3 regions of the Duganella sp. 3397 genome follow, and region 1 is predicted to be linked to each of the others. Evidence: predicted binding sites of a transcription regulator. Region 1 holds the regulator's gene; each other region holds the start of a gene.
The links. Region 1 encodes sigma-54, which starts transcription at its own class of promoters, with help from an activator protein. Its sites were predicted from a motif close to TGGCANGNAANCTGCTTT; they were not measured.
Positions count from the first base shown of each region.

Region 1 (4,422 bases):
GGCAAGATCACCGTGCCGCCGCGTGCGGCACGCTAAAGGAAGATTATGAGAGCAAGCACCAAGCACACCTTCTGGTCGGCAGCACTGCTGCTGGCGGCCCTGGCCATCCCGGCGCACGCCGAAAAAGCCGACTCCAACAAGCCGATCGAAGTATCGTTCGACCAGGCCGACTCCGACGACGTCAAGCAGATCAAGACCTTCACCGGCAACGTCATCCTCACGCGCGGCACTATCCGCATGACCTCGCCCAAGGCGGTGGTCACGCAAGACCCCGAAGGTTTCCAGTTCGTGGTGCTGACCGGCACGCCCGGCGTGCAGGCCACGTTCCGCCAGAAGCTCGACGGCGACACCGATAAATGGGTGGAAGGCCAGGCCGACCGTATCGAATACGACGACAAGACCGAGCTGGTCAAGCTGATCTCCAAGGGCCGCATCAAGCAGCTCGAAGCGGGCAAGGTGACCAGCCAGGTCGATGGCGAATTCATCTCCTACGACAGCCGCCGCGAAGTGTTCGCGGTCAAGAATACCAGCAGCGGCGAGAGCAAGCCGGGCGCCGGCCGCGGCACCATGGTGATCCAGCCGTCGTCCAAGCGTCCGCCGATCGCGCCGGCCCAGCCGACGTCTCCAGCACCTGCCACCCAGCCTGCGGGGAAATGATATGGAACCGAGTTGCGGTAGCACCCTGATCGTTCGCGGCCTGCAAAAAAGCTATGGCAAGCGCCAGGTCGTGCACGACGTCTCGCTGCAAGTGGAATGCGGCGAAGTGGTGGGCCTGCTGGGCCCCAACGGCGCCGGCAAGACCACGTCGTTCTACATGATCGTCGGCCTGGTGCCGTCCGATGCCGGCACCATCGACATCAGCGGCGTCGATATTTCGAGGCTGCCCATCCACCGCCGCGCATCGCTCGGCCTGTCGTACCTGCCACAGGAAGCGTCGGTGTTCCGCAAGCTGACGGTGGAAGAAAATATTCGCGCTGTCCTCGAAATTCAAAAAGTGGACGGCAAGTCTTTATCCAAGGCTGACATTACCGAACGGCTCAATACCCTGCTGGCCGATTTGCAAATCGAGAAGCTGCGCGACAACCCCGCGCTCTCGCTCTCCGGTGGCGAACGCCGCCGGGTGGAGATCGCCCGTGCGCTGGCTACCAACCCGCGCTTCGTGCTGCTCGACGAACCATTCGCCGGGGTCGACCCGATTGCCGTGATCGAGATCCAGCGCATCGTGCGCTTTCTCAAGGAGCGGCAGATCGGCGTCCTCATTACCGATCACAATGTGCGCGAGACGCTGGGCATCTGCGACCGCGCATATATCATCAACCAGGGCTCGGTGCTGGCTTCGGGCCGTCCGGACGACATCATCGCCGACGAATCGGTCCGCCGCGTCTACCTGGGTGAACACTTCCGAATGTAATCCATGAAACAGTCATTGCAACTGCGAACTTCGCAGCATCTCGCGCTGACACCCCAACTGCAGCAATCGATCCGCTTGCTGCAGCTCTCCACGCTGGAGCTGCACCAGGAACTCGAACAACTCCTTACCGATAATCCGCTGCTCGAACGGCTCGACGATCCGCTCGACCATTCACTGCGCCTGTTGTCCGACGGCGCCATCAGCCAGCAGGCGCCGTCCGGCGAAGCGCCGTCCGAGTCGGGCCCGCAGGAAGCCGCGCCGGCAGGCGAGGCCGACACCTACGACGGCCCTGCTGCCGATACCGAAAGTACCACCGCCGAAGCGGACATGGACTGGAGCGACGCCGGCCGCAGCAAGGCGCCCGACGACGAGGACGCACGCCCGCAGATCGAGGCCCACCACTGCACCCTGCGCGAACACCTGATGGAGCAGATGCGCGTGACCGTGCTCGAGCTGCGCGACCGCGCGCTGGTCGAACTGATCATCGACGCGCTCGATGAAAACGGCTACCTCGAAGAAGCGCTCGACGAGATCCACGCGCGCCTGCCCGAGGAACTGGAAGTCGATATCGACGAGCTGCAAACGGCGTTGTCGCTGCTGCAAAGTTTCGATCCGGCCGGCGTGGGCGCGCGCAACGCGGCCGAGTGCCTGGCGCTGCAAATCAAGCGCTTGCCCGGCATCCCGATGGTCACGCGACGCATGGCCGTGGCCATCGTGGAAAAGCATTTGACGTGGTTTGCCCAGCGCGATTTCAACAAGCTGAAAAAAGCGCTGCTGTGCGACGACGAAGACCTGCGCGAGGCGCAGACCGTGATCCGCCAGTGCAATCCGCATCCCGGTGCGGCGTTCGCGTCCGACGTCTCCGACTACGTGGTGCCCGACGTGATCGTGAAAAAATCGCGTACCGGCTGGCAGGTCAGTTTGAACAACGACGTCATGCCGCGCCTGCGCGTCAACGCCATGTACGCCAACCTGCTCAAACAGAAGAAGGGAGATGGCGGCGAGGGCGCCATGGGCGCGCAGCTGCAGGAAGCGAAGTGGCTGATCAAGAATATGCGCCAGCGTTTCGACACCATCCTGCGCGTGGCGCAAGCGATAGTAGAACGACAAAAGAACTTTTTCTCGCACGGCGCGGTTGCCATGCGCCCCCTTGTGCTTCGCGAAATTGCTGATACACTGGGTTTACACGAGAGCACCATTTCTCGGGTAACAACTCAGAAATACATGCTCACGCCGCATGGCATGTTTGAGTTGAAATATTTTTTTGGTAGCCATGTCGCCACCGAAGCAGGCGGTGAAGCCAGTTCAACGGCGATACGGGCATTGATCGTGCAACTGACAGGAGCTGAAGACCCTAAAAATCCTTTATCCGACAGTAAGATTGCGGACATGCTGGGAGAACAGGGCATGGTGATTGCGCGACGCACTGTTGCCAAATATCGCGAAGCCCTCAAAATCCCTCCAGTCAGTCTCCGCAAGTCTTTGTAGTGCACTGGTTCCTGCGTGCCCGGCATCAATGGGCAACGCACTAACCGTCAGCGACATCTATCTTTAGGAGTGTGTATGAATCTCACCATCAGTGGACATCATCTCGAAGTGACCGCCGCCATTCGTGAATACGTGCAGAGCAAGCTCGAACGCGTGACACGGCACTTTGATCAAGTGATTGATATTGCTGTCATTCTGACCGTAGATAACCTTAAAGAGAAAACCAAGCGCCAAAAGGCTGAAATCAATCTGCGCCTGTCCGGTAAAACGGTCTACGTGGAGAGCCTGTCGCAAGACCTGTACGCTGCGATCGACACCCTGATCGACAAGCTGGACCGCCAGGTCATGAAGTACAAAGGCAAAGTCCAACAGCACGGCCACGATGCGATCAAGCATCTCCCGGATAACTTCGAACCAGCTGCCGCCGCCCTTTAAAATAACGGCGCGACAACACCAACTAAGGGCGCAACCATGGCGCCCTTTCTTGTTTTTGGGATTCCATGAAAATTGTTTACCTGGTTTATACCGTTTCCGCTCTTGCTGTTGCTTCCTCTTCCTACGCCACCACGTGCCAGCCGGCGCCGGCTGCCGTCATCGACATCGACGCCAACAGCTACTACAACGACGCCAACCACTCCGTGATCGACCCGGCGCGGCGGGCCAAAAACATCGCCAGCACCGAGCCGGTCGAACAATTCTTGTCCGGCGTGGCGCGCAACGCCAGCCGCTACCAGGCCAGCGGCAAACCGGCGGACGCCGCCTGCGCCTTGAACTGGCTCGAGGGCTGGGCAGGGCAGCAGGCCATGCTGGGCAAGATGTCGAGCGAGCAGGCGTATTTCGTGCGCAAGTGGACCTTGGGCGGCCTGGCGCTCAGTTACGCGCGCGTGCAGCCGGCCGCCACCCCGGCGCAGAAAAAATCCATCGAAGCGTGGCTGTCCACGCTGGCCGACGCCACGCTCACGCACGCCGATACCCGCAAGGGCAAGCGCAACAACCATTATTACTGGGAAGGGCTGGCCGTGACCGCCGTGGGCGCCGTCACCGGCGACCAGCGCTTTTTAAAATGGGGCCACGGCGTGTTCGACAACGCCATGGCCCAGGTGGCGCCAGACGGCGCACTGCCAGCCGAAATGGCGCGCGGCGCCAAGGCCTTGCATTACCACGCGTTCGCCGCCGCACCGCTGACCATGATGGCGTCCATCCTCGACCTGCAATCGCCAACCTTGGACCGGCTGGTGAAATTTACGCTCGCTGCCGCGCGCGATCCGTCTGCCATGCAGCAGGCCACCGGCTTCAGGCAGGAAGAGGTTGGCGACATGCCGTTTGCAGTGATCTACGCCCGCCACATGGGGCAGCCTGCCGCAGCGCCGGCGAAATTCCAGGCGCGCCTGGGCGGCGATTTGACCTTGCCCAATCCGCTCGAACATCTGCCATCATCGAACAAGGCCACAGGACAACCATGAGCGCACACGTTTTAACTGCCGTCAGTGACGGCACCGCCGTCACCACGCTCGATCGCCCGC
Region 1 covers NZ_JAVDVB010000001.1:820,189-824,610, forward strand. The annotation lists gene lptC (LPS export ABC transporter periplasmic protein LptC) at 1-36, shown strand, start outside; gene lptA (lipopolysaccharide transport periplasmic protein LptA) at 46-657, shown strand; gene lptB (LPS export ABC transporter ATP-binding protein) at 659-1,411, shown strand; gene J2X54_RS03620 (RNA polymerase factor sigma-54) at 1,415-2,899, shown strand; gene hpf (ribosome hibernation-promoting factor, HPF/YfiA family) at 2,975-3,334, shown strand; gene J2X54_RS03630 (alginate lyase family protein) at 3,400-4,362, shown strand; gene J2X54_RS03635 (enoyl-CoA hydratase/isomerase family protein) at 4,359-4,422, shown strand, end outside.

Region 2 (4,422 bases), on a different contig from region 1:
AGAACTGTACGTATCGCTGGTCACCGACCGCGTATCGCAGCGCGTTGTCCTGATGGCCTCGTCGGAAGGCGGCATGGACATCGAAGAAGTGGCTGAATCGCATCCGGAACTGCTGCACTCGATCGCCATCGACCCATCGGTTGGCCTGACCGACGCTGAAGCTGCCGGCATCGCTGCCAAGATCGGCGTACCAGAAGCTTCGATCCCTGACGCTGTCACCAACCTGCAAGGCCTGTACAAAGCCTACTGGGAAACCGACTCGTCGCTGGCCGAAATCAACCCACTGATCCTGACCGGTTCGGGCAAGGTTATCGCCCTGGACGCCAAGTTCAACTTCGACGCCAACGCACTGTTCCGTCAACCAGAAATCGTCGCTTACCGCGACCTGGACGAAGAAGATCCAGCTGAAGTGGAAGCCTCGAAATTCGACCTGGCTTACATCTCGCTCGACGGTAACATCGGCTGCCTGGTCAACGGCGCCGGCCTGGCCATGGCCACCATGGACACCATCAAGCTGTTCGGCGGCGAGCCGGCCAACTTCCTCGACGTCGGCGGTGGCGCAACGGCCGAGAAAGTCACCGAAGCGTTCAAGATCATGCTGAAAAACCCAGGCCTGAAAGCCATCCTGGTAAACATCTTCGGCGGCATCATGCGTTGCGACGTCATCGCCGAAGGCGTGATCACCGCAGTCAAAGCCGTATCGCTGAACGTGCCACTGGTGGTGCGCATGAAGGGCACCAACGAAGACCTGGGCAAGAAGATGCTGGCCGATTCCGGTCTGCCGATCATCGCAGCCGACACCATGGAAGAAGCAGCCAAGAGCGTTGTTGCAGCTGCTGCCGGTCAAGCTTAATTAAGGAATCAACATGTCCATTCTGATCAATAAAGATACCAAAGTTGTCACCCAAGGGATCACCGGCAAGACCGGCCAGTTCCACACCCGCGGTTGCCGCGACTACGCGAACGGCAAAAATGCCTTCGTCGCAGGCGTGAACCCAAAGAAAGCCGGCGAAGACTTCGAAGGCATTCCAATTTTCGCTAACGTTGCAGAAGCGAAAAAAGAAACCGGCGCCAACGTGTCGGTAATCTACGTACCACCAGCAGGCGCAGCTGCCGCCATCTGGGAAGCCGTAGAAGCCGAGCTGGACCTGGCAATTTGCATTACCGAAGGCATTCCAGTGCGCGACATGATGGCACTGAAAGACCGCATGGCCAAAGCCGGTTCGAAAACCCTGCTGCTGGGCCCTAACTGCCCAGGCCTGATCACCCCTGACGAAATCAAGATCGGCATCATGCCAGGTCACATCCACAAGAAGGGCCGTATCGGCGTGGTGTCGCGTTCGGGCACGTTGACCTATGAAGCAGTCGGTCAGCTGACCGCACTGGGCCTGGGCCAATCGTCGGCAGTCGGCATCGGCGGCGACCCGATCAACGGTCTGAAGCACATCGACGTCATGAAAATGTTCAACGACGATCCTGATACCGACGCGGTCATCATGATCGGCGAAATCGGTGGTCCTGACGAAGCCAACGCGGCTTATTGGATCAAAGACAACATGAAAAAACCAGTGGTCGGCTTCATCGCCGGTGTCACCGCTCCTCCGGGCAAGCGCATGGGCCACGCCGGCGCGCTGATCTCCGGCGGCGCCGATACCGCACAAGCCAAACTGGAAATCATGGAAGCTTGCGGCATTACCGTCACCAAGAACCCGTCGGAAATGGCGCGTCTGCTGAAAGCCATGCTGTAATAGCCAGCTTGATCGCACGATAACAAAAGGGAGCCTTGCGCTCCCTTTTGTCATTATTGGGCTCATGATGAGCTGACGAAAATTGTCAGCGCTGACAAATCGCGCTGGCGCGACTGACAAAAAACGGCAGTTCTCGCGCTGCCGAGGCGCGGTTTGCCCCGGCGCAGAGCTGGCACAGCTATTGCGATATCTCAGGTGTGACACTGACCCATCTCAACCCCGGAGACGCAACCATGAAATCCCTCAAGTCCATGAAGTCCATGAAATCCCAGGCACAAGCCGGCTTTACCCTGATCGAACTGATGATCGTGGTGGCCATTATCGGCATTCTGGCTGCGGTGGCCATTCCTGCTTACAGCAATTACACGGTCAAGGCCAAAGTCGCCAACATCATGGCGGCAGCCGATGCCACCAAGACCGCTGTGGCACTGTGCGCACAGGAAGCTGGCGGTTCGGTTGCCAATTGCACATCCGGCTCGAATGGCGTGCCAACCGTTACGGCGACCAAGGAAGTGGCTTCGGGTTCGGTTACCGGCGGTAAGATCACCCTAGTGCTGGCTGAGGGCGTGGCCAGTGACTCCCAAGGAAAGACGGTCACCTTTGAGCCTACCGTTGACGCTGCCGCCACCAGCCTGACCTGGACCGTCGATACCAACTTGACCAATGCGGCCGCAATCGAAGCACTGAAGAAAAACAACGTTGCTAAAGTAACTGCACCAACAGGCGGCTAACTTGGCAAGAGGAATCGGCCGAATGCCGATTCCTCTGCTTACTGATCATAACTGTGCACGAACGGTTTTAATACTTCCCCCGCCGCACCCGGCGCACCTACCCAGCCTTGCAAGGCCTGGGGCCAGGCGCCAGCCAGCGGCAGCAGCAGGAACCGGCCGGAGATTTCCCCCACCTCGTCCAGCGCGACAACGGTTTCCGGCTGGGTTCCCTTATTCCCCAAGCCTCCAATCACCGCGTTGTGACTGAGCAGCGTGCGCGCGCCGTGGCGCTCCACGGCCACATCGGCTGCCGGCAGCGCCAGCGCAAAGCCTGCGCCGGCAGTGTCCGACAGCACCGCCAGTTCGGTCTGGCGCCGGTTGCCCTGGAAGCGGAGGTCGGCGCGGTTCAGGTGGTAGATGCCGAATTCGTTCAGTTGATCCTTGCCAGGGTAGCCGGCATACGGCCCTTGCCCCACCCAGCGGAACTCGGCCATGCCTGCCGGCGCCACCAGCGACAAACCCGCCTCCGAGACGATGGCGCCAGGCGCCAGCGGCCGATACGCATAGCTGACGGCGATCGCGCCCTTGCCGTCGATCTCGAGCGTGTAGCCGCCGACCAGGCCTTGCTCGCTGGCGAGTGCGGCGCCGCCATTGTTGCCTGGCCTACCTGGTCGGCCTGGGCTGGCGATGTGGTTGGCCTCGCCTGCGGGCAGCAGATCGTCCGGCTGAGCGGCTGCGCCTTTCGGCGCCGCCTCTGCCAGCGCAGCGGGTACCGGCAGGCGGTAAGTCGCGTGTACCGACAGCCGCACCCGCTCGCCCAGCCGCTCCGCCTTGATCACGGGCTGGTCGGCCTGTTCCAGGATCGACACCGGCCAGGTCCCCGATTTTTTCGCGCCCAGCGCCTCGGCCATGGTGAACCGGCGTCCGCCATGCGGCACGATGCCATCGACCAGCACCCGGCCGGCGCGGTCGCGGATCGCCAGTGCGCCGGTTTCGCGCTGCACGGTCAAGATCCATTGCGCGGTCGTGACGGAAGTTGCGCCCGCATCCTCGGCCAGTATCGGCGAATGAGGAGCAGGAGTGGCAGCAATACCAGGGGCAGCAGGAGTAGCAGTAGCAGTAGCAAGAGCAGCAGCAGGAGTCACGAAGGCCACAGGATCCACAGGAGTGGCCGTCCAGTTGAATTGTGCCGGTTCCGCGCGCAGCAGGTGCAAGCTGCGCTCGTTGATTTGCGTGCCGTGCTCGTCCACCGCGCGCAACTGCAAGACCAGCACGTCGGTGAGCGATGCGGCCGGTGCCGGAATGTCCACCGCGATGGCGGTCGCTTCCGTAGCGCGTGCTGGAGCCGACAGCGCCTCTTTGCCTTGCTGGCGTTTCACGCCGTTCTGTTGCAAGGCCCAGTGCAACGTGACGCCGCGCAGGCTGCGGAAGTCGTAGCGGTTTTCCAGTGTGACGGCGATGCGTTGCCGACCGGGTGCCACCCGCGCCGTGCGCTCGACGAACTGGACCGGTGCATATACCTTGCGCATCTGCCAGAAATCGACCTGCGGCGTGCGGTCGGCATAGACCAGGCCGTCGGCGCCGTCGAGGCCGTGGGTATCGTAGTACTGGTGGGGGTCGCGCCACGCGTATTGGGTCGCCTGATCGGGATCGACCTGCGTTGCCCGGCGACGCAGCAAGCCCTGGTCGTGGAAGTGCCACAGCGAGCCGCCCGCGAACACCGGGTTGGCTTGCAGTAGCGCCCACTGGTCCTGGATGCGGTCGCTGGCCAGGCCCAGGCCATGCGCGTATTCGGTCAGGATGGTCGGGCGCGTCAGCTTGTCGGCGTAGCCTGCCAGGGTAGCGTTGCTCGGGTAATGCGGCGAATACAGGTCGACGAAAGCCGGGATGCGCGCGTAGTTTTTGGCAAAGTAACTGCCGATCTTGGGCAGCGTGATCGGCCGGGTGGGATCGAGTTGCTTGAC
Region 2 covers NZ_JAVDVB010000004.1:147,241-151,662, forward strand. The annotation lists gene sucC (ADP-forming succinate--CoA ligase subunit beta) at 1-853, shown strand, start outside; gene sucD (succinate--CoA ligase subunit alpha) at 867-1,748, shown strand; gene J2X54_RS13420 (pilin) at 1,982-2,479, shown strand; gene J2X54_RS13425 (glycoside hydrolase family 2 TIM barrel-domain containing protein) at 2,518-4,422, opposite strand, start outside.
Region 2: J2X54_RS13420 (pilin) is a predicted target of sigma-54. The motif match lies at 1,919-1,936, and genes of this name have one in related genera.

Region 3 (4,422 bases), on a different contig from region 1:
GAACGCGAGAAGGCGCTGCGGTTTTTGATCGGGCTGGCGCCGGCCGGCCTGCACGGCGATTACCTGGTCGATCCCTCCACCATCAACCTGGCGGAAAAACGCGGGCCGTCCACCATCATGGGCTGCGAGCTGTGCGCCGGCGCAGCCGCCACCGAAGCGCTCAAGATCCTGCTCAACCGCGGCGAAGTGCTGGCCGCACCACATTGCTACCAGTTCGACGCCTACCGCAACAAGCTCACCCGCACTTACCGGCCCGGCGGCAACCGCCACCCCTTGCAGCGCATCGCCATGATGCTGGCGCGCAAGCGCATGGCCGGGGCGGCGCCATGAAGCCGCCCCAAGCGGCAAGCGCCGACGCCGCTTCGAGGCCTGCTGGCATGTCCGGCGCCGCGCCCACGGGCGGGCTGCTGCGCAGACTCGACCCCACGCTGGAAAGCATTTTAGAGCTGGCGCGCTGGGCGCCCAGCGGCGACAACACCCAGCCGTGGCGTTTCGAGCTACTCGACGCGCGCCGGCTGGTGGTCCACGGCCACGACACGCGCGACCATTGCGTGTACGACCTCGACGGCCACCCGAGCCAGATCTCGATCGGCGCCCTGCTCGAGACCATGGCGATTGCCGCCAGCACTGTCGAGCTGGCCACTCGCATCACGCCGCACGCGGACGCGCCGCCCCACCGCCCCACCCTCACCGTCGAATTCATCGACCAGCCCGGCCTGGCGCCCGACCCGCTGGCCGCGCACATTATCACGCGCAGCGTGCAACGGCTGCCATTGAGCCGCCGTCCGCTCACGGCCAGCGAGAAGGCCGCGCTCACTGCCACCCTGCCCGCCGGCTACACCGTCTGCTGGCTGGAAGGCAGGCAGCGCACGGCAGCGGCCGGCTTGATGTTTCGCAACGCCAAGCTGCGCCTGACCATGCCCGAGGCGCACCAGGTGCACCAGGCCGTCATCGAGTGGAATGCGCGCCACAGCGCCGACCGCATGCCCGACCGCGCGCTCGGCGTCGATCGCTTCACCGCCAAAATGATGCGCTGGGTGATGCACGACTGGCGCCGTGTCGAGTTTTTTAACACCTGGCTGGCAGGCACGGTGGCGCCGCGTTTGCAGATGGACCTGATTCCCGGCCTGGCCTGCGCCGCCCACTTCGTGCTGGCAGCTCCCATCCGTCCGCACCGCACCGGCGACTACCTGGCCGCCGGGCGCGCCATGCAGCGCTTCTGGCTCACCGCCACCGCGCTGGGCCTGCAATTGCAACCGGAAATGACGCCGCTGATCTTTTCCCGCTACGTGCGCGACGGCCGGGTATTTTCCGGCACGCGCGGCATGCAGGAGCGCGCCGCCATCCTGGCCCACGACGGCGAACGCCTGGTCGGCAAGGCTGCCTGGGACCGTGCCGTGTTCATGGGCCGCATCGGCGCCGGGCCGCCGGCACAGGCGCGGTCACTGCGCCGGCCGCTGGCTGACCTGATCATCGCGCCATGATGCGTTCATCACCATGCGAGCGATTCCTCCCCGTCATATTGTTGTGTTCCTGTGCCTGCTGGGCGTGAGCCTGGCGCTGGCCGTTGCCAGCGCGGCCGCGTTCGGCTGCTTGCCGCTGGGCGACTTTCGCGGTGTGCTGGTGTTGCTGGCGGGCGTGGTGCTGCTGTACCTGTATGCCTTTGCGCTCTACCGCCTGTTTCTAAGGGTCATGCCGCTGCGCGAAGGCGACGTGGCGCCAGGCTCGCCGCATGAGCTGGTGGCCAACGTCAACATGCTGTTCTACCTGCTGCTGTTCAACTCTCTTGTGCGTTCGCACGTGGTGCCGGTGCCGTTGATGCGGCTGGTGTACCTGGCGCTGGGCGCGCGGCTGGGCGCCAATACCTACAGCGCGGGCGCCCTGCTCGATCCGCCACTCACGCGCATCGGCAGCAACACCGTCATCGGCCACGACGCCGTGATCTTCGCCCACGTGATCGAAGGCGAACGGCTCGAACTGAAGGCGGTCGTGATCGGCGACACCGTCACCATCGGCGCCACGGCGGTCATCATGGCGGGCGTGCAGATCGGCGACCGGGCCATCGTCTCGGCCGGCGCGGTCGTAACCAAGGATACCCGCATCGGTGCCGGCGAGGTATGGGGCGGGGTACCGGCGCGACGCCTGAAAGCTGCGCCTGCTGCACCGGTTGAACCGTGACGGAATTTTTTACACTTCACTTCGCTTTGCACGGCCGCCTGCGCGCAAGTGCCTGATTCCAAAGCGATCGCCAAACCTGGCAAGGCTTTTGCTCTACAGCTGGCATGGCCCCGATTTCCGGGCGCCACCTACCCTGGGAGCAACCATGAAAACATGCAAAACCGCGCTGGCCGCCGCAACGATCGCGGCAGCGCTGGCCGCCCCGCTCACCGCCAGCGCCGGCCCCGTGGTCGGGCTCGACACGACCGGTACCGGCAACTACAGCACCTATGCCGACCTGTGGACCAATGTCACCGACACCGGCCTGGCCACCGGCTTCATTCCCGGCCTTAACGTCGGCGGTCCCAATGGCGCCCAGCCTTACCTGACCGAACTGCGTTCGCAGATGGTGATTGGCACCATGTCCAACAGCAATGTCCCGGCCCTGGTCACCCCTGCCGGCCTTAACCAGACCTTCGAGATCAGCAAGGTCGTGCGCTTCCAGGAGCTAGTTGATTTCCAGACCCCCACCACCGCGCACTTCACCCTGCCGCCATCGCAGTCGGCCGCCATGGACGTCGATCCGCTGCGCGCCGGCGTGCAAAACCTGGCCATCTATTTCGACCAGATCACACCCGGCGCCGGCAGCAGCACCGCCGTGCCCGGCAATGGCAACAACACCGTGGCCTGCTATGGCACCGGCTCCACCTCGGCCGGCTGCGGCACGTCGCCAGGCGACACGGACGGCGACGGCATCATCATCCTGTCGGGCCACCTGGTCTTCAACGACGCCAGCTTTACGGCCACCAACGGCGTGGGCACCGGCTCGTTCGACGCCCGCTTCGTGATCGATTACGTCGATGCCAACTACCTCGACATCGTGACCGGCTCGATCTTCCAGGACAAGACCACCGGCACCACCAACGTACCGTCGTTCTTCACGCCCACCATGATGTGGGACGGCACCACGCCCACCACGGTGCCATTCCTGAAAGTGGATTCGTCGCAATCGTTTGCCGCGCAAGCAGTGCCCGAACCGGCCACGCTGGCCATCATGGCCCTGGGCTTTGCCGGACTGGCGCTGGCCCGCCGTAAATCGGGCGCCAGCGATGCGAAGATGGCCGGTGGCGCCGGCCTGTGCCCTGCGTAATGTCATAAATTGCCAGTTTTCACGCCGTGCCAGCGGCTGCTTTTGGCGGATCGGGTGCCAGCCCGCTCCGCCTTTTTTATGGCGCTGCTTGTTCTGCTGTCCGCAACCGGTCCAGCAACAGCGCCAGTTGCCGGCCGGCGTCGTAGCCGGCAAAGTGTCCCGCCAGCCGCAGCGCCGCCGCCCGCGAGGCGGGCCGGGTCTGGTCCAGCAGCGCCAGCGCCGCATCGCGCACCGCCGCCTCGGTCAGGCGGTCGGAGCGCAACAGGCGGCCGGCGCCGCAGCCCACCACCCCCGCCATGTTCAGGTACTGGTCGAGATTGCCGGCAATGCCCAGCACCGGCACACCTGCCACCAGCGCCTGCTGGCAGGTGGGACTGCCGCCGTTGCACACCACCAGTTGCGCGCGCCGCGCCGCCGCCGCGCCCGGCAGGTAAGGCGCCACCCGCGCATTGGCCGGTACCACGCTGGGGCTGGCGCCGCCAGCGGTGGCGGCGATCACCGTCACCGGCAGCGCGGCCAGCGCCTGCAACACGCGTGGCAACACCTGGCCGGCGCCAGAGCTGCCCAGCGTGACATACACGACCGGCTTGGCGCCATCAAGTTCGTGCCACCAGGCGGGTAGCGGCGTGGGCGGCGACCAGGTGACCGCGCCCATGTAGGCGTGCGTGTCCGGCAACGCGGTCGCGGGAAACATTTGCGGAATATCGGCATACAGCACGTGGTCGGCATCGGTGTACACGCGGCGCAGGTCGGGCCCCAGCGCCGGCATGCCATGCGCGCGCCGCACGCGGTTGAGCGGCATGCTGTGCAAGGCGAACGCCAGCGGGCGCGCCAGCCGGAACAGGTGGTCGGCCAGCGCGATGGGCAGCACGCGCGCGAGCGGCAACGCCGGCACCCGGTAGCGCTGGCGCACGTACGGGCTCCAGTAGGCGTTGATCAGGCCGATGTACGGAATGCCGGCCAGGCGCGCGCTGACCGACAGCGACAGGCGAAAGTCGCCCACCACCACGTGCGGCCGCACCGCGTTCAGCACGCGCAAATCGTCCGCCACGTACTGTTGCAAAGTGGCCGCATCGTAGACCGGTTTGCCTGCCGCCAGCGCCGCCAGAAAACGC
Region 3 covers NZ_JAVDVB010000012.1:71,220-75,641, reverse strand. The annotation lists gene J2X54_RS25315 (ThiF family adenylyltransferase) at 1-330, shown strand, start outside; gene J2X54_RS25310 (nitroreductase family protein) at 327-1,484, shown strand; gene J2X54_RS25305 (acyltransferase) at 1,498-2,178, shown strand; gene J2X54_RS25300 (PEP-CTERM sorting domain-containing protein) at 2,324-3,307, shown strand; gene J2X54_RS25295 (glycosyltransferase) at 3,384-4,422, opposite strand, start outside.
Region 3: J2X54_RS25300 (PEP-CTERM sorting domain-containing protein) is a predicted target of sigma-54. The motif match lies at 2,256-2,273, and genes of this name have one in related genera.